DNA from 2 places in the Nocardioides segetis genome. Region 2 is predicted to be linked to the other one. Evidence: riboswitches for the same ligand, from Rfam matches in the RefSeq annotation. Region 2 holds a riboswitch; the other holds the start of a gene.
What was found. Region 2 has a riboswitch for glycine ahead of gcvP (aminomethyl-transferring glycine dehydrogenase). Riboswitches for the same ligand answer to the same signal wherever they lie in the genome.
Positions count from the first base shown of each region.

Region 1 (11,860 bases), on a different contig from region 2:
GTAGAGGCAGGCCGCGACCCAGGTCTGCAGCCGCGGGTCCATCGCGCGGTAGTGCACCTTCTCGCCGGGCTGCGACACCACCTGCGCGTGCTGGAGGTTCACGGCCCGTCGGAAGGCGGCGCGCTCGGCGTCGTCGCCGAGCAGGGCGACGGCGAGGTAGGTGAAGGTGGTCCGGCCCCGCTTGAAGGGGTGCCGGGTCGCGGCACCGTCGTGCACCCGGCTGTTCATCACGCCGTAGCCGACGCCCGGCCAGCTCAGCTGCATGATCACGTTGGCCGGGCCGGCCAGGTGGGCGCCGATGCCGGAGACGTGGTCGCGCATGTCGAAGCCCGCGGGGACGGGACGGTCGCGCACCCGGAGGTTGGTCGCCATGGGGCCAACGTAGCCTTCTATTGGCAGTGTGCCAATAGTAGGCTCGGTCCCGTGCCGACGACCGCCCGCCGCCAGCGCCTGTCACCCGACCAGCGGCGCGAGCAGATCCTGATCGCGGCCGAGCGGCTCTTCGCCGACCGGCCCTACGCGGAGGTCTCCACCACCGCCATCGCCCGGGAGGCGGGGGTGGCGCGCGGTCTGCTGAACCACTACTTCGGCGACAAGCGGGCCCTCTACCTCGAGGTCGTCCGGCGCGCCTCGCTGCTCCCCACGCTCGAGGACGTGCCGCTGCCGACCGGGTCGCTGACCGAGAGGGTCGACGCCGCCGTCCAATGGTTCCTCTCCTCCATCACACCCGAGCGGGCCACCTACCTCACCGTGCGCGGGGCCGAGGGCGTCGGCGAGGACGCCGAGGTGCGCGCGATCCTCGACGACGCCCACGACCTCGCCGCCGGCCGGGTGCTGGAGATGGTCGGCAAGGACCCGGCCGACCCCGCCGCCCGCGCCGTGGTGCGCTCGTTCGGCGAGCTGGCCCGCGGCGCGATCCGCGAGTGGTCGCGGGAGCGGACCCTCAGCCGGCAGCAGGCGCACCTGTTGCTGAGGGAGGCGCTGCTGGCGATCGTGCGGGACGTCCTTCCGGGCCTGTGACGACGGCGCCCGGGGAGCGGTCAAGGCTCAGCACTCGATCACGTTGACGGCGAGGCCGCCGCGCGAGGTCTCCTTGTACTTCGTCTTCATGTCCCTGCCGGTCTCGCGCATGGTCTTGAGCGCCTTGTCGAGACTGACCTTGTGCGCTCCGGTGCCGTGGATCGCGAGCCGGGCGGCGTTGATCGCCTTCACGGACGCGATCGCGTTGCGCTCGATGCAGGGGATCTGGACCAGGCCGCCGACCGGGTCGCAGGTGAGGCCGAGATTGTGCTCGATGCCGATCTCGGCGGCGTTCTCGACCTGCTCCGGCGTGCCGCCGAGCACCTCGGCGAGCGCGCCGGCCGCCATCGCGCAGGCCGAGCCGACCTCGCCCTGGCAGCCCACCTCGGCGCCGGAGATGGACGCGTTCATCTTGGCCAGGATGCCGATCGCGGCGCCGGTCAGCAGGAAGCGGACGATGCCGTCGTCGACCTCCTCCGGCGTGCGTCCCTTCGCCGCGAACCGGACCCAGTAGTGCAGGACGGCGGGCACGATGCCCGCGGCGCCGTTCGTGGGGGCGGTGACGATCCGGCCACCCGACGCGTTCTGCTCGTTGACGGCCAGTGCGAAGAGGTTGACCCAGTCGACGACGTCGAGCGGGTCGTCGCTGCCCGCCCGGCAGAGCCTGGCGTAGAGCTCGGGCGCCCGACGCGGCACCTTCAGGCCCCCGGGCAGCACGCCCTCGCGGTGGCAGCCCTCGTCGACGCAGGCGGCCATGACCCGCCAGATCTCGAGCAGCCCGGCCCGGATCTCGGCCTCGCTGCGCCAGGTCAGCTCGTTGGCGAGCATGACGTCGGAGACCGACATCCCCTCGCGCTCACACACGGCGAGGAGCTCGCCCCCGGTGGTGAACGGGTAGGGGAGGACGGTCTCGTCGGCGACCACCCGGTCCGCGCCGGCCTGGGTCTCGTCGATGACGAACCCGCCCCCGACGGAGTAGTAGGTCCGCGCGCGCAGCTCGGCACCCGCGTCGTCGTACGCCGTGAACACCATGCCGTTGGGATGGGCGGGCAGCGACTGGCGACGGTGCATCACGACGTCGTCGGCGACGAACCGGATCCGGCGGGCACCGGCGAGCTCGAGCTCCTGCCGCTCGAGGATCGCCGCGACCCGGGCGTCGTAGGTCGCGGTGTCGGTCGTGGCCGGGTCGTCGCCCTCGAGCCCGAGGATCACGGCCTTGACCGAGCCGTGGCCGTGCCCGGTCGCGCCGAGCGACCCGAACAGCTCGGCGCGCACCCGGGCCACGCGGGGGAGCTCGCCGTCGGCGGCCAGCCCCTCCGCGAAGATGCGCGCGGCCCGCATCGGGCCGACCGTGTGCGAGGACGACGGCCCGATGCCGATCGAGTAGAGGTCGAAGACGCTCAAAGCCATGTGATCAGTGGCTCCTGCGATCCATGTCTCGACGGTACAACCGGGGGCGTCACGAGCGGGTGAGCGCCTCGTACCCGTCGGCGTCGAGCAGCTCGCCGGTGGCGGTGACCGCGACGACGAACAGCCAGCCCTCGCCGAACGGGTCGCTGTTCACCAGGCCCGGATCGGCGTCGACCGCCGCGTTGACCTCGATGACCTCGCCGGAGACGGGGGCGTAGAGGTCGCTGACGGACTTGGTCGACTCGAGCTCGCCGCAGGTCTCGCCGGCGGTGACGGTGCTGCCGACCTGCGGGAGGTCGACGTACACGACGTCCCCCAGGGCGTCGGCGGCGTAGGCGGTGACGCCGACCCTGGCGGTCGTGCCGCCGGCGTCGTCGAGGGCGATCCACTCGTGCTCGGCGGTGTACTGCAGGTGGGTGGGGTTGCTCATCGTGTCTCCTGGGGTCGGGGTCAGCGGGGGCGGGAGTAGAAGGGGAGCGCGACGACCTCGGCGTCCTCGAGCGTGCCGCGCAGCGACACCGCGAGGCGCGTGCCGACCGCGGCGAGCGCCGGGGGTACGTAGGCCATCGCGATGGGCCTCTCGAGCGTCGGCGACGGCGACCCGCTGGTCACGACGCCGACCTCGGCGCCGGTCGCCGGGTCGTGCACCGGGTAGCCGGCGCGCGGCGAGCGACGCCCGGAGGAGACCAGGCCGACGAGGACCCGCGCCGGCCCCTCCTCCTGGCGCCGCGCGAGCGCGGCGTCCCCCACGAAGCCGGCGGGCTTGTCGAGGACCACCACCCGGCCGAGGTTCGCCTCGAACGGCGTGGTCTCCCGGGTCAGCTCGTGGCCGTACAGCGGCATGCCCGCCTCGAGCCGGAGCGTGTCGCGGCACGCCAGGCCCGCCGGGACCAGGCCGTGCGGTTCGCCGGCGTCGGCCAGCGCGGCCCAGACCGCGGCCGCGTCGGCCGGCCGGCAGTAGACCTCGAAGCCGTCCTCGCCCGTGTAGCCGGTGCGGGCCAGCAGCACCTCGATGCCGGCGAGCGTGCCGGCATCGATGGCGTAGTACTTCAGCTCCGGGACCGGGAGGTCGGTCAGGCCCGCGACGATCGGGGCCGATGCCGGCCCCTGGACCGCCAGCAGCGCCCAGTCGGCGGAGGTGTCGCGGACCTCGGCGTCGTACGCGGCGGCGCGGGCGGCCAGCTCGGGCGCCACGACGGCGACGTTGCTCGCGTTGGCGACGACCAGGAAGTGCTCCTCGGCCAGCCGGTAGACGACGAGGTCGTCGATGATCCCGCCGTCCTCGGCGCAGATCATCGAGTAGCGCGCGCGGCCGACGCCGATCGCGGAGGGCCGGCTCACCAACGCGTGGTCGAGCGCCGCGCCGGCGCCGGGACCGGTCAGCTCGATCTCGCCCATGTGGGTCAGGTCGAAGAGGCCGGCCCGGGTGCGGACCGCGCGGTGCTCCGCGGTCTCGGATCCGTAGCGGACCGGCATCTGCCAGCCCGCGAAGTCGGTGAACGACGCACCGAGGGTGGCGTGGACGTCGTGCAGCGGCGTGAGCCGCGGGGTCCCTGCGGGAGTGGTCATCGGGAGGCTTCCTCGTGACGCACGGCCGACGCCGTGCTCGTGGCTGGATCGCCTCCCCGCTCTGTCATCGCTACCTGAGAGCTTCGCCGCCCGGTGGGCGGCTTGCACCGTGGGTGCGGGCCGGTGGATCCGGTCCGACTTTCCAGAGTTCGCCTCGTCCCAGCGGTCAGGGGTGCCTGAGAGATTCTTGGGGAGATTTGCTCCTTCGGCGCCTCGTCCTCGTGGGACGGGGGCTCTCCCGCTGGGGTTCGAACGGCGCGATGTTCAGTTGTGCGACGCCGAGCCTAGGAGGCCAGGGAGATGCGGTCAACGCGGCCGCCCGGGTTCCTGGCACCCGGCTCGTAGAGTTCGAGGGTGGACCCCGACGACGCCGACGCCTGGTTCGTCACCGGCGACGCCACGAGCCCCGGCCCGGCCGGAGGGTTCGCTCCCGACGAGTTCGAGCGGATCAGCCTCGACGCCGCGGCGAGCGACGACGAGAGGGCGGAGGTCCGGGAGTTCTGGCGGCGGCACCGGGTGGTGGCGATGTCGGTGCGGGGGGAGTACGCCTACCTCGCCGTCCGCGAGGACGACGGCGCGGTGGTGCACGGTGCCGAGCCGGAGTTCGAGGAGACGACGGTGGTGGCCGCGAGCCTGGCTGAGCTCCGGGCGCAGGTGGCGGGGGAGATGCCGCTGCACCCGCTGGTCGCGCGTACCATTCCGCAGTGCCCAGCCCGTACTTCGTCGACCCCTCCGAACAGCTGAGCGGGATCGACCCCGACGAGCTCGCGATCACGCTCAAGGTCCTGGGCCAGCTGCCCCAGCTGCCGCCGGACCACGACGACATCCGCACGGTGAAGCGCGCGGCGTCGTACATGTACAAGATGATCAAGCGGGCCCGGCGCGCCGAGATCCGGATGGCCAAGCAGCGCCACGACCAGGAGATCATCGAGAGGACGGCGACGGGCTCGCCGATGCGCATCGACGACGAGACGGCGGGCATCCCGCTGGTCTCGACGGCGCAGGGGGCGTTCGCGGGCGAGCTGATCACGCCGCGCGGGTGCTACATCTGCAAGGAGGACTTCACCCTCGTCGACGCCTTCTACCACTGGCTGTGCCCGCGCTGCGCCGCGATGAGCCACGCCAAGCGCGACCAGCGCACCGACCTCACCGGCAAGCGCGCGCTGCTCACCGGCGGACGGGCCAAGATCGGGATGTACATCGCACTGCGGCTGCTCCGCGACGGCGCGCACACCACGATCACGACGCGCTTCCCGAAGGACGCCGTGCGTCGGTTCGCCGCGATGGACGACTCCGCGGACTGGCTGCACCGGCTCAAGATCGTGGGCATCGACCTGCGCGATCCCACCCAGGTCATCTCGCTGACCGACGACGTCGCCGCCGACGGCCCGCTCGACATCATCGTCAACAACGCCTGCCAGACGGTACGCCGCCTGCCGGGTGCCTACGCCCACCTCATCGACGGCGAGAGCGCGGCGCTGCCGTTGGCCGACGAGCTCGGGGTGAAGGCGCTGCCCGAGATGGTCACCTTCGACCGGATCTCCGAGGCCCACCCCGCCGCCATCGCCGGCGCCCTGGCGTCGACGGCGGTCGCCCACCACGAGGGGGAGTCGGCCGAGTCGGCCCTCGCCACCCACAACGCCGCGTCCCTGACCGCGCTGGCGCTCAAGGCGGGCAACGCCTCGCTCGAGCAGCACCTGGCCGGGACCGCGATCGACGCCGGCGGGCTGATCCCGGACGTCCAGGACAACAACTCCTGGACCCAGGTCCTCGACGAGGTCGACCCGCTCGAGCTGCTCGAGGTGCAGTTCTGCAACGCGATCGCGCCGTTCCTGATCAACTCCCGGCTGCGCCCGGCGCTGCGGGCCGCGGTCCAGAACGGCGCGCGGCGGGCCTACATCGTCAACGTCTCGGCGATGGAGGGCCAGTTCTCCCGGCGCTACAAGGGCGCGGGCCACCCGCACACCAACATGGCCAAGGCCGCGCTCAACATGATGACCCGGACGTCGTCGGGCGAGATGTTCGAGACGGACAGGATCCTGATGACGGCCGTCGACACCGGCTGGATCACCGACGAGCGGCCGCACCACGAGAAGCTGCGGATCGCCGCCGAGGGCTGGCACGCACCCCTCGACCTGGTCGACGGCGCGGCGCGGGTCTACGACCCGATCGTGCGCGGCGAGGCCGGCGAGGACCTCTACGGCTGCTTCGTCAAGGACTACCAGCCCTCACCTTGGTGAGCCGCGGGCCGAAGAGAACGGTCGGTGCCGGCCCGTACGCCTGTTCACTCCACATTTGGTGCCACTTCACGAGAAGGTAGACCCATGGCTCCCACCCCCACCCTGCTCCCACGTCCCGTCCTCGTGCTCCTCACGACCCTCGCTCTCGCCGTCGGGGCGTTGGCCGGGGCCTCCCCGACCTCGGCTGTCGCCCAGGCCGACGCGCCCTGGGTCTCGGGGCAGCAGGTCGTCGGCAGGACGGTCACGGTGAACCTCGACTGGGACGCGGTGGCCGGGGCGTCGAGCTACGACGTGTGGTTCTCCACCGCCGGCCCCGACACCTATCCCGGCCTGGACCCCCACAAGGGCATCGCGACGGTCGGCGGCCCGCACGCCGATCTCGCCGGCCTGACCCCGGGGACGACGTACTGCTTCGCCGTGGTCGCCAACGGCGACGGCAAGGGCGGCGGCAACGGCGGCCCCCGCTCGTGCAAGGTGACGCCGCCGATCTCGCGGGCCGTCGTGCCGACCGCGCTGCAGACCACCGCCGCGACCTTCAACGTGGCGTGCGGCGCGAAGAAGAACTGCAACAAGGGCTGGAAGTGGAAGAAGCGCCAGAAGAAGGTCGTCGCGGACATCGGCCGCGTCGACGCCGACATCATGGTGTTCGTCGAGGGTCATCTCGCCCACAAGTACGGCAAGAAGAAGCGCTGGATCGGCAAGGTCATGAAGAAGCGCGGCTACGCGCTCGCCTGCCAGACGCAGAAGAGCAAGAAGCGCAAGCTGTTCAGCCAGACCGCCTACGTGCGCACCAGCGAGTACGCCGTCGTCGGCAAGAAGCAGAACAGCAAGGGCACCCGGTTCACCATGTTCGGCGACCGCGACCACGGCTTCTGCCAGGCCCTGGTGCAGCACCTGGCCACCGGCAAGCAGATCGCCGTCGGTGCGGTGCACCTGCGCGACGGCAAGGCCGCCGCGGACGGTCTGCGCCAGCAGGAGACGAAGTACGTCCTCGACCGGGTGACGTCCGCGTTCCCGGGCGTGCCGGCGGTGCTGCTGGGCGACTACAACTCCCACCGCGGTCTCGACCGCCGGGGCCAGACCGACACGCCGCGCCTGGTGATGGAGTCGGCCGGCTTCGCCGACGCCGTCGACATCGCCGCCCAGCTGACCTACCCCTACCTCAACTCCGCGCACGGCTTCGACACCAACCCGCCGCGGTCGTCCACCTGGCCGACCCATGTCGACCGGATCTTCGTCTCACCCGGCATCTCCGTGCCGCGGTGGGACAACATCGCGGTCCTCGCGGGAGGGAGGTACGCCGCCCCGATGGCCTCGGACCACAACCCGGTGCGGGCGACGCTGTACATCCACTGATGCTGCCGGCGCTGCTGCTCGGTATCGCGCTCGCGCTGGGGGCGGCGCCCGCGGCCACCGCGGCGACCCCGCCACCGGGCGGGGTGGACGTCGACTACCAGCTCGGCGGCCCCGTGCCGCCCGCCCCGAACGTCGGGATCGTCGTCCGTGACCGGCGGGCGGCACCGGAGCCGGGCCGCTACAACGTCTGCTACGTCAACGGCTTCCAGACCCAGCCCGACGAGCGAGCGCGGTGGCGCCGCCATCCCGGGCTGGTCCTGCGCGACGGCGGCCGGCCGGTGGTCGACGACGCGTGGGGCGAGTGGCTGCTCGACATCCGCACGGCGAGGAAGCGCGAGCGGCTGGCCGGCATCGTCGGGCGGTGGATCGACGGATGCGCGCGCGACGGCTACGACGCCGTCGAGATCGACAACCTCGACTCCTTCTCCCGCAGCCAGGGCCTGCTCCGGCCCCGGCAGGCCAAGAGGTACGCCCGACTGCTCACCGCGCGGGCACACGCGGCCGGCCTCGCGATCGCCCAGAAGAACTGGGCGTCGCTGGACGGGCGCGTGCTCGGGTTCGACTTCGCGGTCGCCGAGGAGTGCGGCCGCTACGACGAGTGCGGTCGCTATGTGGCGTCGTACGGCGACCGGGTGCTCGTCGTGGAGTACCGCGCCCGCGACTTCCGGCGGGCCTGCGCGGCCTACGGCGCCCGGCTCGGCATCGTGCTGCGCGACCGAGAGGTGGCTCCCGGCGGCCGTCGGGCGTGGTGCTGATCAGTCGCGACCGACCGCGGGCTCGGGCACGACGGCGACGGTGGTGCGGGCCCGCTCGACGACGGCGGTGGCGATCGAGCCGGTGACCAGGCGGCCGACGGTGTCGAGGGGGTGCCTGCCGACGACGACCAGGTCCCAGTCCGCCGTGCGGCTGCCGAGCACGTCGTCGACCAGTCCGTGCGTGACCCGGAGGGTGACCCGCACGTCGGGGTACTTCTCGCCGAACCCGGCGACGGACTCGGCGAGGAGGAGGTGCGCCTCGTCCTCGGGGCCCAGGTCGAGGTCGTCGACGCGCACGTTGCGCAGGCCGGCGACCGCGGCCACGACGTCCCACACGACATGGACGACGGTGAGCCCCTGGCCGCGCAGCGCCGCCTGGGCGAAGGCGAACTCGAGGACGGGGAGCGAGGAGGCGGTGCCGTCGATGCCGACGATCACGCCCTTGCCCCGCTGCTCCTCGGCCCGCGGCCGGCACACGACGACGGGGCAGCTGGCGAGCCGGCTGACGGCGGTGCTGACGGAGCCGAGCAGCATGCTGCGGACCGTGCCGCGACCACGGGAGCCGAGGACGATCAGGTGGGCGTCGCGGGAGAGGTCGACCAGGACGCCGCGCGGGTCGCCGGTGAGGGTCAGGCCGACCACGTCGACCTCCGGGGCGAGCTCCTCGGCCTGGCGCAGCGCCGCGTCGTTGACCCGTTGCGCGTCGCGCTCCTCGACGGTGACGACGACCAGCGGGCGCGCATCGAGGGCGGCCTGTCGCGCCGCCCAGTCCAGGGCGCGGGCGGCGTGCTTGGAGCCGTCGGCAGCGACCACGATGCTGCCCGGTCGGATGGTGTCCATGGGGTCCTCCTCAGATCTCGGCAGGCGGGTCGGCCTGCGGTACGACGGCGACGGTGGTCCGGGACCGCTCCACGACCGAGGTGGCGACCGCACCGGTGACCAGGCGCAGCAGCGAGTCGACCGGATGCCGTCCGACGACGATGAGGTCCCAGATCGCGCTGGTGTCGGTCAGGCAGTCCTCGGCCATCCCGCGGGCGAGCCGGAGGTCGACCGTGACCTCGGGGAAGTCGGACGCGATGCCGGCGACGCTCTCGCCGAGCAGCGCGCGGTACTCGTCCAGGCCTGTCTCCCGAGGGGAGACCAGCGCCGGCCCGTGCACCGCACCGACCTCGTCCCACACGGCGTGGACGACCGTGAGCGGCAGGTCCCTCAGCGCGGCCTGCCGGAAGGCGAACTCGATGACCGGCAGCGACTCGGGCGTGCCGTCGGCACCGACCAGGACGCCCGCGTCGGGGCGCTCCTCCTGCCGCCGGGGCCGGCAGACGACGACCGGGCACCCGGCGTCGCGGCTGACCGCCGCGCTGACCGAGCCCAGGACCTTGCTGCGGAGGACGCCGCGACCGCGGGAACCGAGCACGATGAGGTGGACGTCGCGGGAGAGGTCGACGAGCACGTGGCGGGGATCGCCCAGGAGGACGGCACTCGCGACCTCGAGGTCCGGCTGGAGCTGCCGGGCGATCTCGACCGCCGCGCCGGTGATGGCGCGGCCGCTCTCCTGCAGCTGCCCGGGGTCGTAGGCGTAGGCAGCGCCCATGCCGCTCCAGGCGATCGCCGGTACGCCGGGAGCGCCGATGGCGGTCACGACGGTGAGCGGGCGCCGCTCCAGAGCGGCCTGCCCCGCGGCCCAGCGGACCGCTCGGTCGGCGTCCTCGGAGCCGTCGGTGGCGACGACGATGCTGGTGGCGGCGACGGGATGCCCGCCGATGTCAGTCGTGGTCATGGGTCCAGCCTTCCGGGACCGGGCCGCCGGCGACACGGGCCGAGGCCCCGGATGCGGCAGGACCTTCGGCCCCCGGCTCCAGCCGGACGGTGCGGTCGACCAGGTCGAGGCCCGCGGCGCCGTGGGTGATCCACAGGACCGATCGTTCCCGTTCTCCGCCGAGCACCTCGCGCGCCAGCGCGGCGCCGGTCGCCCCGTCGAGATGGGCGGTCGGCTCGTCGAGCACCAGCACCGGCTGGTCGGCGAGCAGGGACCGGGCGATCCCGATCCGGGCTCGCTCGCCGCCCGACACGTCCGCGTGACCCGCGCCCACCCAGGTGTGCAGCCCCTCGGGCAGCGCGTCGAGCCAGGCACCGAGATGCGCCCGCCGCAGGGCGTCCTCGACCTCGGCGTCGTCGGCGCCGGGGCGGGCCAGGCGGACGTTCTCGGCCACGGTGGTGGCGAAGACGTGCGGGTGGTCGTCGACCAGACCGACCCGGCGTCGTACGTCGGCGAGGCCGAGGTGCTCCAGCGGCGCACCGCCGAGCTCCGCGGATCCGTCGGCCGGGTCCAGGAAGCGCAGCAGGACCGCGGCGAGTGTGCTCTTGCCGGAGCCGGACGGCCCGACCACGGCGACGCGGTCGCCCGGACCGAGGTCGAGCGACACCGGCGCGGTCAGGGGCGCCCGGGTGTCCCAGCGGGCGCACATCCGGTCGAGCGCGACGGCGTGGCCGCGCGCGGCCGCCCGGCCCGGGATGTCCGGCACCGCGGGCGGGATGTGCTCCAGTGCCGCGAGCCGGTCGTCCGCGGCCGCGGTCCGTGCGGCGAGCAGTCCCGCATCGGCGCAGGGGAGTGCGACATCGACCAGTGCGAGCGGCAGCAGCACCAGCAGCGCCATCAGCGGTCCGGAGAGGGATCCGCCGGCGACGGCGCCGGCGGTGACGGCGGCCGTGCCGGCGACGGCGGTGCCGCTGCCGACCAGCACCAGACCGCGCGCGGCGGCCAGCCAGCGGGCCGCTCCGACGGCGACCTCGCCCATCCGGGCGCTCGTCGCCGCCACCCGGTCGGCGGTCGACGCCGCGCGCTGCCACATGCGCAGCTCGTCGGCGACCTGCACCGCCTCGACCACGGCTGTCGACAGCTCGGCGCGCAGGCCGACCAGGCGGCGCTCGGCGGCGCGCGCCCCGTGCCGGGCGACGACGAAGGCGAGGGCACCCGCGAGGACCGAGCCCGCCACGACGGGCCCGGCCGGCGGGTGCACCAGGGTGGCGACCACGCCCGCCAGGAGGCCGACCAGGCCGAGCTGGACCAGCGGCATCCGGACCCGGAGCTGGCGATCCACCACGCTGTCGACGTCGTCGACGACGGAGCTGAGCACGTCGCCGCGGCGGCGGCCGAGCCGGGCGGGCACGAGCGGGACCAGGGCGTCGTACACCTCGACGCGCCGGCGGGCGAGCAGCCGCAGGGCAGCGTCATGGGCGCGCAGCCGCTCGACGTAGCGCAGGACGGGCCGGGCGAGGCCGAAGGCCCGGACGCCGACGATCGCGACCAGCAGGGTGAGCACCGCCGGGCGGGTCGACGCCTGCACGATCAGCCAGCCGGCCGTCGCGGTGAGCGCCACGCCGGAGGCCGAGGCCAGCGCGCCGATCAGGGCGGCGCCGGCGAGGACGCGGCGCTCGTGGCCGGCCGGGACCGGGGCCGGAGGCGGCGCCGCAGCGGCGTGGGGGGAGCCGGCCGGGGAGCGGGTCGAG
Region 1 is NZ_JBNINR010000007.1:73,311-85,170, reverse strand. It holds gene ACPZVR_RS14810 (oxygenase MpaB family protein) at 1-372, opposite strand, end outside; gene ACPZVR_RS14805 (TetR/AcrR family transcriptional regulator) at 424-1,020, shown strand; gene ACPZVR_RS14800 (L-serine ammonia-lyase) at 1,048-2,430, opposite strand; gene gcvH (glycine cleavage system protein GcvH) at 2,480-2,860, opposite strand; gene gcvT (glycine cleavage system aminomethyltransferase GcvT) at 2,881-3,999, opposite strand; glycine riboswitch at 4,051-4,152, opposite strand; glycine riboswitch at 4,153-4,250, opposite strand; gene ACPZVR_RS14785 (hypothetical protein) at 4,354-4,743, shown strand; gene ACPZVR_RS14780 (SDR family NAD(P)-dependent oxidoreductase) at 4,704-6,239, shown strand; gene ACPZVR_RS14775 (endonuclease/exonuclease/phosphatase family protein) at 6,324-7,595, shown strand; gene ACPZVR_RS14770 (endo alpha-1,4 polygalactosaminidase) at 7,595-8,350, shown strand; gene ACPZVR_RS14765 (universal stress protein) at 8,351-9,190, opposite strand; gene ACPZVR_RS14760 (universal stress protein) at 9,201-10,130, opposite strand; gene cydD (thiol reductant ABC exporter subunit CydD) at 10,117-11,860, opposite strand, start outside.
Region 1: linked by a shared signal. The riboswitch ahead of gcvT (glycine cleavage system aminomethyltransferase GcvT) and the one ahead of gcvP (aminomethyl-transferring glycine dehydrogenase) in region 2 are both predicted to bind glycine.

Region 2 (11,860 bases):
TACCGCGCGTCCGTCGTGCTGGTCGTGGGCCTGTTCGCGATGCTGGTCACCGTCGCCGCCGTGCAGACGTCGCAGAACGCCGACGTCGACGACGCGAGCCGGGCGAGCCTGATCGAGCGGGTCGAGTCACGCCGCGCCACGGTCCGCGGGCTCCAGGAGGAGCTGGCCGCGCTCCGCGCCTCCAACGCCGCCGCGGAGGACACGGTGCGCACGCTCGGCGGCCGGCTCTCCGACGCGCGGGCCCGCCTCTCGCGCGTCGGCGCGCTGACCGGCTTCGAGCCGGTGACCGGGCCGGGCGTGCGGGTCACCCTCGACAACCCGTCGTACGCCGGCGCGAACGAGCGACTGCGCGACTCCGACCTCACCATGCTCGTCGCGGGCCTGTGGGACGCGGGCGCCGAGGCCATCTCGGTCAACGGCCAGCGCCTCAACGCCCGTGGCGGGATCACCAACGTCGGGGAGGCGATCGAGGTCAACGGGGTCGGTGTCGCCCCGCCGCTGACCGTGCTGGCGATCGGCGATCCGCGGACCCTCCGCTCGTACTTCGTCGAGTCCCAGGCCGGCCAGCGCTTCTCGTCCCTGGTCCAGCAGTACGGGTTCGAGCAGCGGATGGACGAGGTCGACGACCTGCACCTGCCTGCCGCGCCCGGTGGGCTGCGCCAGCTACGGTCGGCGGTGCACGACCAGGACCGATCGAAGATGCGTGGAGGTGAGATGCCGTGATCGCGGTGCTCGGGCTCGTGGTGGGCGTCGTCCTCGGCTTCGTCTTCCAACCGGACGTGCCCCGCTCGGTGGAGCCCTACCTCCCGATCGCGGTCGTCGCCGCGCTGGACGCCGTGTTCGGGGCGCTGCGCGCCTACCTCGACGGCATCTTCGACGACAAGGTGTTCGTCGTGTCCTTCCTGAGCAACGTCGTGATCGCCGCCGGCATCGTCTATCTCGGCGACCGGCTCGGCGTCGGCGGCCAGCTGTCGACCGGCGTCATCGTCGTGCTCGGGATCCGCATCTTCACCAACGTGGCCGCGATCCGTCGACATGTCTTCCACGCCTGACCCCGGGGCCGAGGCGCCGGCCACGCCGACCGAGCGTCTGCGGGCGGCGCTGCTGCGCCCGTCGCGCCGCCAGCTGGTCGCCGCCGTGCTGCTGGCCCTGCTCGGCTTCGGCGCGGTCACCCAGGTCCGGCTGACCGGCGTCGACGACGACTACACCGGCCTGCGTGAGCAGGAGCTGATCGACCTGCTGGACGGCCTGGCGGGGACCCGGCAGCGCACGGAGGCCGAGATCGACCGCCTCGAGGAGGTCGCGGGCGGGCTGCGCGACGACTCGACCAAGCGGCAGACCGCGATCGACCAGGCCGACGACGAGGTCGACAGCCTCAACATCCTGGCCGGGCTGGTGCCCGTCACGGGGCCGGGGCTGCGGGTGCGGATCACCGAAGAGGACGGCCGGGTGCGGCTGGCGTCGCTGCTCGACACGATCCAGGAGCTGCGCACGGTCGGCGCGGAGGCGATCGCGGTCAACGGCAAGGTCCGGGTGGTGGCGCAGACGTCCTTCGCGGAGACCGACGGCGGCTTCGAGATCGACGGGGAGCGGGTCGAGGGTCCCTTCGTCATCGAGGCGATCGGCGAGCCGAGCGTGCTCGCGGGAGCGATCAACTTCTCCCTCGGACCGCGCAAGCAGCTCGAGGACGACGGCGCCACGGTCGAGGTCGAGGAACGGCGCACGATCGACATCGAGGCGGTCGTCGACCGCGACCGGCCTTCGTATGCGGTCCCGGACCAGGGGCAGTAGCCTTCGGGCCATGACGAACCCCGCGGACCTGAAGTACACCGCCGAGCACGAGTGGCTGCGCCAGCCCGGCGGGGTCGCCGGATCGGTGCGGGTCGGGATCACCGACTACGCCCAGGACGCGCTCGGCGACATCGTCTACGTCTCGCTCCCGGAGGTGGGCGCCGGCGTCGCCGCGGGCGACGCGTGCGGCGAGCTGGAGTCGACCAAGTCCGTCAGCGACGTCTACGCGCCCGTCACCGGCGAGGTCGTCGCCGTCAACGAGGCCCTCGACGCCACGCCCGAGCTGGTCAACACCGACCCCTACGGCGCCGGCTGGCTCTTCGAGATCGTCCCCGCCGAGTCCCAGGAGCTCGACGGCCTGCTCGACGCCGCCGCATATGAGGCCCAGCTCGACACCTGATCCGGTAGGTTCGAGACAGACCCACCGTGAGGAGCTCCTGATGCCGTTCTGCACCGCCTGTGGTCGGCAGAACCCCGATGACGCCCGCTTCTGCTCGCAGTGCGGGAACCGCCTGGTCGCGCCCGAGCCGGCGCCCCCGGTGACCGACGCCACCGCCACGATCCAGTTCGGTGGCGGCGAGCGGGTCGAGACCTCCGACCGGGCGCTGAGCCCGGTCGACGCCGCCGCCGTCGACGCCCTGCCGGTCGGCCACGCGCTGCTCGTGGTCCAGAAGGGACCCGGGTCGGGCAGTCGCTTCCTGCTCGACGCCGACGAGGTCAGCGCCGGGCGGCACCCGGAGAGCGGGATCTTCCTCGACGACGTCACGGTCTCGCGTCGGCACGCGGTCTTCCGCCGCGACGGCGACACCTTCACCGTCGAGGACGCCGGCAGCCTCAACGGCACCTACGTCAACCGCGACCGCATCGAGAAGGTCCAGCTCAAGGACAGCGACGAGGTCCAGGTCGGGAAGTACCGCCTGGTCTTCTTCGCCGGCCACGAAAGCGCCTGATGACTGCTGCCGTCGCTCGGCCGCAGGAGCCGCGGCTCAACATCGGCCAGGTGCTCGACCGGCTGCGCGTCGAGTTCGAGGACATCAGCATCCCGAAGATCCGGTTCCTCGAGGCCGAGGGCCTGGTGAAGCCGGAGCGCACGCCGGCCGGCTACCGGAAGTTCTCCGAGGCCGACATCGAGCGGCTGCGCTACGTCCTGCGGATGCAGCGCGACCACTACCTGCCGCTCAAGGTCATCGGGGAGCACCTCGACGCCATCGACCGCGGCCTGGCGCCGCCCGAGCCGGAGCCGGTGGTGCCCACGGTGCCCACTGTGGCCCTGGGCGCCGACGGGCTGCCCGCGCCGGAGTCGTTCCGCCGTACCGACCGGTTGCGGCTCTCGCGCAAGGAGCTGGTCAAGGTGGCCGAGATCGACGAGGACCTCCTCGGGCAGCTCGAGTCGTTCGCGCTGATCACCCCGTCGCCGACGGGCCACTACGACACCGACGCCCTGGTGATCGCCCAGACCGCGCGCGAGCTGGCCGACTACGGCATCGAGCCCCGCCACCTGCGCGGGTTCCGCGCCGCGGCCGACCGCGAGGTCGGGCTGATCGAGCAGGTCGTCGCGCCCCGCAAGGGCCGTGACGCGGCGGCGAGCGCCCGCGCGGAGGAGGCGGTCAGCGAGATCGCCGCCCTGTCGGTGCGCCTGCACGCGACCCTGGTCAAGGCCGGCCTGCGACGCATCTGATCCGCCGATCGGCCACGCAGTAGGCTGGACGCATGCGCGAGGTCGACGTGATGGGTGTCCGGGTGGAGATGCCGTCCAACCAGCCGATCGTGCTGCTGCGGGAGGTCGGCGGTGAGCGCTACCTGCCGATCTGGATCGGTGCCGTCGAGGCCACCGCGATCGCGTTCGCCCAGCAGGGGGTCGTGCCGCCGCGGCCGCTGACCCACGACCTGATGCGCGACGTGCTCACCGCGACCGGCAACGAGTTGAGCGAGGTGCGGATCACCGACGTCCGCGACGGCGTCTTCTACGCGACCCTCGTCTTCGCCTCCGGCGTCGAGGTGAGCGCGCGCCCCTCCGACTCCATCGCCCTCGCGCTGCGCACGGGCACCACGATCTACTGCGCCGACGACGTGCTCGCCGAGGCCGGCCTCGCGGCGCCGGCCGAGGAGGAGGACGAGGTCGAGGCGTTCCGCGAGTTCCTCGACCACGTGTCGCCGGAGGACTTCGGCTCCGAGGGGTGACTCTCAGCCTCAGGGTGAGGGTTTTCGGCGACACGCCCGCCCACGTCTTTGACCCGCCCGACACCGGCGCCGTACCTTGAAGAAGTCGCCCACGACAGCGGTGCGACGCCGTGCCCAGCGTGATCAGCCCCTGGAGGCCCCGTGAACGAGCAGCAGCCCGAGAAGGTCGGTCAGGACGCGACCGCGGCGACGGCTGCCGCCGAGGAGCAGGGCCTGCTCTTCACCGACGACGTCTCCCCGCTGCCCAGCGACCTCGGCTACCGCGGCCCGACCGCGTGCAACGCCGCCGGCATCACCTACCGTCAGCTCGACTACTGGGCCCGCACCGGCCTGATCGAGCCGAGCGTGCGCGGGGCCAAGGGCTCGGGCTCCCAGCGGCTCTACAGCTTCCGCGACATCTTGATCCTCAAGATCATCAAGCGCCTGCTCGACGCCGGCATCTCGCTGCAGAACATCCGCACGGCGGTCAGCCACCTGCGCGAGCGCGGCACCGACGACCTGACCCAGGTCACCTTGATGAGCGACGGCGCCTCGGTCTACGAGTGCACCAGCAACGACGAGGTCATCGACCTCCTGCAAGGCGGTCAGGGCGTCTTCGGCATCGCCATCGGCGGTGTCTGGCGCGAGATCGAGGGCACGCTGGCCCTGCTGCCGAGCGAGCACGCCAACGAGGCGGAGCACCACGCCCCGGTTGCCGGTGACGAGCTCGCCGCTCGTCGCGCGGCCCGCAACGTGGGGTAGCCTGTAGTCGCTGTTCGATGCCGCACGGGAGAGTCAGGCCCCGTGCCTGCGCCGAAGGGGCAATCCCTCCCCGGAACCTCTCAGGCGCCAGGACCGTGCGGAGCAGGCAACTCTGAAGGTGCAGTGACGCGCCGACAGAGGGGGAGGGCTCGATTCATCTCATCGACCCGACCCCGAGGAAGCCTCCCTGCACATGAGCGCACCCTTCGTCTCCGCTCCCTTCGTCCGGCGCCACATCGGACCCGATGACGCCCAGATCGAGGCGATGCTCGACCGTCTCGGTCACCCCTCCCTCGACGCGCTGATGGACGCGGCGGTGCCGAAGTCCATCCGGGCCACGGACCCGCTCGGCCTGGCCGTCGGCGTCGACGAGGAGACCGCCGCCGCCGAGCTCCGGGCGCTGGCGGGCGCGAACGCCCCCGGCGAGGCGATGATCGGCCTCGGCTACCACGCCACGATCACCCCGGCCGTGATCCGGCGCAACGTGCTCGAGGACCCCAGCTGGTACACCGCCTACACGCCGTACCAGCCGGAGATCTCCCAGGGCCGCCTCGAGGCGCTCATCAACTTCCAGACCATGGTCGCCGACCTCACCGGGCTGACCACGGCCGGATCGTCGCTGCTCGACGAGGGCACCGCCGCCGCCGAGGCGGTCGCGTTGGCCTACCGGTCCAACCGGAAGGCGTCGGGCCCGTTCGTCATCGACGCCGACGCTCTCCCGCAGACCATCGACGTGGTGCGCACCCGCTGCGAGGGCCTCGGCATCGAGATCCTGGTCGCCGACCTCGCCCAGGGCCTGCCCGCCGGTCCCGTCGCGGGCGTGCTGATCCAGTACCCGGGCGCGTCGGGCCGGATCGCCGACATCAAGCCGGTCATCGACGCCGCCCACGAGCACGGCGGTCTGGCCGTCGTGGCCGCCGACCTGCTCGCGCTGACCCTGCTCGAGGCGCCTGGCACGCTCGGTGCCGACGTCGTCGTCGGGTCGACCCAGCGTTTCGGCGTGCCGCTGTTCTACGGCGGTCCGCACGCCGGCTTCATCGCGGTCCGCGAGGGCCTCGAGCGCCAGCTGCCGGGCCGCCTGGTCGGCGTCTCCGTCGACGCCGAGGGCCGCCCGGCCTACCGGCTCGCCCTGCAGACCCGCGAGCAGCACATCCGCCGCGACAAGGCGACCTCCAACATCTGCACCGCCCAGGTCCTGCTCGCCGTCACCGCCGGCATGTACGCCGTCTACCACGGCCCGCAGGGCCTGCGGGAGATCGCCGGCACCATCCATGAGCTGGCCGGTCGGGCCGCCGCGTCCCTGCGCAACGCCGGCCTCGACGTCGTCGGCGACACCTTCTTCGACACCCTGCAGGTGCGCGTGCCGGGCCGCGCCGCCGAGGTGGTGGCCGCGGCCCGCGCCGAGGGCGTCCACCTGCGCCAGGTCGACGACGACCTCGTCGGCATCTCCTTCGGCGAGACCGCCGGCGCGCCCACGCTGCGGGCGCTGCACACCGCCTTCGGCGTCACCCCTGCCGCGGTGGAGCCGCTGGCCGGACTCCCCGCCGCGCTGCGCCGAACGACGGACTTCCTCACCCACCCGGTGTTCAACACCCACCACAACGAGACCTCGATGCTGCGCTACCTCGCGCGGCTCTCGAACCGTGACTACGCGCTGGACCGCGGCATGATCCCGCTCGGCTCCTGCACGATGAAGCTCAACGCGACCACCGAGATGGAGCCGATCTCGCTGGCCGGCTTCGCCGACCTGCACCCGTTCGTGCCGGCCGCGGACGCCGACGGCTACCGCCGGCTCATCGACCAGCTCGAAGGCTGGCTCGCCGAGGTCACCGGCTACGACCGGGTCTCCATCCAGCCCAACGCGGGCGCGCAGGGCGAGTACGCCGGCATGCTCGCGATCCGCAACTACCACCGCGCGCAGGGGCAGGCCCAGCGCGACGTGTGCCTGATCCCGTCGTCGGCGCACGGCACCAACCCGGCCTCCGCGGTGATGGCGGGCATGAAGGTCGTCGTGGTCAAGGCGGCCGAGGACGGCACCGTGGACCTCGCCGACCTGCGCGCCAAGTGCGAGCAGTACTCCGAGACCCTCGCCGCTATCATGGTCACCTACCCCTCGACGCACGGCGTCTACGAGGAGACCATCACCGAGCTGTGCGACCTGGTCCACGAGCACGGCGGCCAGGTCTACATCGACGGCGCGAACTTCAACGCCCTGCTGGGCTACGCGGCGCCCGGCCGGTTCGGCGGCGACGTCTCCCATCTCAACCTGCACAAGACGTTCTGCATCCCGCACGGCGGCGGCGGCCCGGGTGTCGGCCCGGTCGCGGTACGCGCCCACCTGGCGCCGTACCTCCCCACGCACCCGCTGCACCCCGACACCGCCCGGCGCGAGGGCACCGGAGCGATCAGCGCGGCGCCGTTCGGCTCCGCCGGCATCCTGCCGATCTCCTGGGCCTACATCCGGATGATGGGCGGCGAGGGCCTGACCCGCGCCACCGCCGTCGCGGTGCTCTCGGCCAACTACGTCGCGGCGCGGCTCGGTGAGCACTTCCCGGTGCTCTACCGCGGCGAGTCCGAGCTGGTGGCCCACGAGTGCATCCTCGACCTGCGGGGCATCACGGCCGCGACCGGAGTCTCGGTCGACGACGTCGCCAAGCGCCTCATCGACTACGGCTTCCACGCGCCGACCATGTCCTTCCCCGTCGCCGGCACGCTGATGGTCGAGCCGACCGAGTCCGAGGACCTCGCCGAGCTGGACCGGTTCTGCGACGCGATGATCGCCATCAAGGGTGAGATCGACCGCGTCGCGGCGGGGGAGTGGGACGTCGAGGCGTCGCCGCTGCGCCACGCCCCGCACACCGCGCGGGCGCTCGTCGGCGAGTGGGACCGGCCCTACTCCCGCGAGGTCGCGGTCTTCCCGGCCGGCATCTCGCCCGACAAGTACTGGCCGCCGGTGGCCCGCATCGACCAGGCGTACGGCGACCGCAACCTGGTCTGCGCCTGCCCGCCGATCGACGCCTACGCCGAGTGACCGCTGACGACGAAGCGCTGGCCCGCCTGCAGGCCGAGGGCCGGCTGCCGTCGGTCTCGGCGGCGGTGGCCCGCGGCGGCACCCCGGTCTGGCAGGGCTGTCTCAGCGTGCTGCCGGATCGGGAGGTGACCAGCGCGTCGTCGTACCGGATCGGGTCGATCACCAAGACCCTCACCGCGGTCCTCGTGCTGCAGCTGCGCGACGAGGGACGACTCGACCTCGACGACCCGGTCGGCCGGATCGTGCCCGACACGGCGTATGCGGCCGTCACGGTGCGGGAGCTGCTGTCGCACACCGGTGGGCTGCAGAGCGAGCCCGCGGGCGCCTGGTGGGAGCGGGTGGACGGCGGGACCTTCGCCGAGCTGGCGGCGGCGAACGACGGGTCCGGCCGGGTCGCCGCGGCGGGGGAGTGGTTCCACTACTCCAATCTGGGCTTCGCGCTGCTGGGTGAGGCGGTCGCCCGGCTGCGCGGCGCCTCGTGGTGGGACGTCGTGCGGGAGCGACTGCTCGACCCGCTCGCCATGACGGCGACGAGCTACCACCCGCCGGCCGATCACGCTCCCGGCCGCAGCGTCGACCACTTCGCCCACACGCTGAGCGCCGAGCCGCACACCGACACCGGCGCGATGGCGCCGGCCGGTCAGCTGTGGAGCACGACGGCGGACCTGCTGCGCTGGGCCGACTTCCTGGCGACCGGGCACCCCGCGGTGCTCGGCGCGGCGACGCTGGCCGAGATGGCCGTGCGTGCGTCCCCGCCCGGAGCGGAGGAGGCGTACGGGCTGGGCCTGCGGCTGCTCTCCACGGGCGGTCGTCGCCTGGTGGGGCACACCGGGTCGATGCCCGGCTTCCAGGCCTCCCTCTTCGTCGACCCGGCGACCCGCGACGCGGTGGCCGTCCTGGCCGACGCCACCACCGGCCTGGACACCGAGGAGGCGCCCGGCCGCTTCCTGGACCACGCCGACGGGGGCGGCGACGGCGACGGAGGCGGCGACGGCGGGGTGAGGCCGTGGCGGCCGTCCGCCCGTCCGGTGCCGCCGGAGGTGGCCGAGGTGCTCGGCGTCTGGTTCTGGGGCAACACCGCTCTCGGCCTCGAGTGGGTGGACGGGGAGCTGCAGGTCCGCGACCTGCGCAGCGGCAGTCTCGAGGACCGGTTCCGACCGGACGGGCCGGCCTTCGTGGGCGTCGCGGGCTATCACCGTGGCGAGACGCTGCACCCACGCCGACGTCCCGACGGGTCGGTCGGTCACCTGGAGTGCGCGACCTTCGTGTGGACCCGCACGCCCTACGACCCGCTGGCGCCGATCCCCGGGGGCGCTGCCGCGCCGGCCTGAGCGGCGGGGCATGATGCTGCCGTGAACGAGAACGCGTTCCAGTTCGCCTGGTTCCAGCAGTCCGCCGCCGGCTTCGACCCGCTGCCGCTCGCGCAGAGCCTGTGGCGCGACGACCAGATGCACGGGGTGGCCGTGAGCGGGCTCCTCGCCCGGGCCCTCGAGCACGCGGTCGCCGACCTCGGGCGGACCGGGCTGGTGCCCGCGCGCTACCACGTGGACCTGTTCCGGCCGGCGCGGATGATCACCACCACCGCCTCCACTCGGATCGTGCGCGAGGGCCCGCGCCTCGTCCTGGTCGACGCCGTCGTCGAGCAGGAGGACGAGGTCGTCGCCCGGGCCGGCGCGACCTTCCTGGCTCCGTCGGCCAACGCCGCGGGCGAGATCTGGTCGGCGCCGGGGGAGCGGCCGGTGCCACCCCCCGACGACCTGCTCCCGGCGCCCGGCGAGCATCACGTCCCGATGTTCGCCAGTGCCGCGGGTTGGTCGGACAACTTCGCCGACCACCAGAACGCCGGGCAGCACCAGACCTGGCAGACCGCGATCCCCATCGTCGCCGGCGAGGAGTGCACGCCGTTCCAGGCGGTGGCGTCGATCGCCGACGCGACGAGCATGGTGACCAACTGGGGCGCCCACGGCGTCGAGCACATCAACACCGACATCGACCTCGCGCTGTGCCGCCTCCCGGACAGCAGCCGACTCGGTCTGCGCGCGACCGACCATGTGGCGAGCGACGGCATCGCCGTCGGTACGGCGGAGGTGTTCGACGGCAGCGGCACGCTGGGCACCGCCACGGTGACCTCGCTGGCGAACACTCGGCGCACCGTCGACCTGTCGGCCGGGGTGGAGCCCCGCGGCGCGGTCTGACGGGGCGATGGTCGTTGCGGTTTGGTCCCAAACCGCAGCAATTCGGGGCAATTCCGTGCGGTTTGTGCCCAATCCGCGACCAGTGACAGCTCGCCGTCGCCCCACCCGTCATGAGCACCACCGGCCGCACCCCGGCAGGGGCGGGACCGCATTGCCGGGCCCGCCTGGGGCTCAGTCCGCCGGGGCCCGGTCCGCCGGGGCCCGGTCCGCCGCGGCCCGGTCCGCCGAGGCCCGGTCCGCCGGGGCCCGGTCCGCCGCGGCTCAGCCCGCCTGGGCGTCGTCGACGATCTCGGCGTCGACCGGGAGGTCGAAGTCGAAGGTGAGCTCGTCGCGGTCGAGGTCGGCCAAGGCGGCGAACTCGCCGGAGGTGAGGGCCTTCGGCGTCTCCTCGATCTCCTTGGGGGCGGGGATGGCGGCGACCGGATCGGCGGCGTTGAGCTTGCGCGCCGCCGGCAGGACGGAGCGCTCCAGCGACCCGGTGAAGGCGTTGTAGTCCTTGACGCTGCGCTGCAGCGAGCGGCCGAGCTTGTCGACGTGCTCGGACAGCTTGAGGATGCGGCGGTAGAGCACCTGGCCGAGCTCGAAGAGGACCTGGGCGTCCTCGGTCAGCGCCTCCTGCTTCCAGGTGAAGGCGACCGTCTTGAGCATGCTCCACAGGTTGGTGGGCGTGGCCAGCACGATCCCGCTGCCGAAGGCGTGCTCCATCAGGGATGGGTCCACCTCGAGCGCGGCGTTGAGCAGCTGCTCGTTGGGGATGAAGGCGACGGTGAACTCCGGGCTCACCGTCAGGCCGGTCCAGTAGCCCTTGCGGGCGAGGGTGTCGACGTGACCGCGGACCTTGCGTGCGTGGTCCTCGAGGAGGCGCTGGCGGGTCTCGGGCTCGATGCCCTCGCGCTGCGCCTCCATGAACGCGTTGTAGGGCACCTTGGCGTCGATCGCCATCTGCTTGCCACCGGGCAGGTTGATGACCATGTCGGGGCGCCGGTTGCCGGAGTCGGCCTCGACGGAGTGCTGCAGCTCGAAGTCGACCCGGTTGAGCAGGCCGGCGGTCTCGACGAGGGTGCGCAGCTGCGTCTCGCCCCAGGCGCCGCGCACGGCGTTGTTCTTGAGCACCGAGGCGAGGGTGTCCGCTGCCTTGCGGGAGTCCTCGACCGAGCGCTGGGTGTGCTTGATCTGGGTGGCGAGCTCGGTGTGCTGCTGGACGCGGGCCTTCTCGAGGTCGTCGACCTTGCGCTGCATCGCGCGCAGGTGCTCGACGACGGGTGTGAGGGTCTTGAGCACCTGGGTCTGGCCGGTCTCGCCGCGCTCCCGCTCCCGCTGGGCCTGGCGCTGCTGCTCGACCAGGGTCCGGTAGCGGGCCCGGGCGTCGTCGACCGCGTCGCGCAGCTCCTCGACCGTCGCGAGGGCGCCGGTGAGCTCCGCCTGCACGGCCGCGCGGGCGACGGCCTCCTCGGCGCGCGCCTCGGCGATGCGGGACTCGCCCTGGAGCTGGGCCCGCTGGACCTCGTGGCGCAGCTCGGCCAGGGCCGCCTCGTGCTCGGCGCGCAGGCCGGCGAGGACCGCCTCGTGGCGTGCCGCGACCACCTCGGGCGCCTCCTCGGGCGCGACCGCCTCGGCCGGGGGCAGCGTGGCCTGGCGCACCAACCAGCCGACCCCTGCACCGAGCAGGAGACCGACGAGGAGGGCGAGGAGGATGGCCATGGGAGCAGTCAAACAGCAGGGCACGACACAACGTCGCGGGGCACGCCGATCCGGGCTGTCTCAGGTGTAGCGAACGGTCCGCTCGTCCTTGGTCCAGCCGTAGAGCGCCAGTCCACCCGCCTCGGCCAGCCGGACGGAGAGTCCGGTCGGCGCGCCGACCGCGACGAGGGCGCCGACGCCGCTGGCGACCGCCTTCTGGACGAGCTCGAAGCCGGCGCGG
Region 2 is NZ_JBNINR010000005.1:56,809-68,668, forward strand. It holds gene ACPZVR_RS10845 (DUF881 domain-containing protein) at 1-723, shown strand, start outside; gene ACPZVR_RS10850 (small basic family protein) at 720-1,052, shown strand; gene ACPZVR_RS10855 (DUF881 domain-containing protein) at 1,036-1,791, shown strand; gene gcvH (glycine cleavage system protein GcvH) at 1,802-2,191, shown strand; gene ACPZVR_RS10865 (FHA domain-containing protein) at 2,232-2,741, shown strand; gene ftsR (transcriptional regulator FtsR) at 2,741-3,469, shown strand; gene ACPZVR_RS10875 (bifunctional nuclease family protein) at 3,502-3,972, shown strand; gene ACPZVR_RS10880 (MerR family transcriptional regulator) at 4,114-4,713, shown strand; glycine riboswitch at 4,729-4,819, shown strand; gene gcvP (aminomethyl-transferring glycine dehydrogenase) at 4,907-7,744, shown strand; gene ACPZVR_RS10890 (serine hydrolase domain-containing protein) at 7,741-9,075, shown strand; gene ACPZVR_RS10895 (acyl-CoA thioesterase domain-containing protein) at 9,097-9,939, shown strand; gene ACPZVR_RS10900 (DNA recombination protein RmuC) at 10,201-11,640, opposite strand; gene ACPZVR_RS10905 (formate dehydrogenase accessory sulfurtransferase FdhD) at 11,701-11,860, opposite strand, start outside.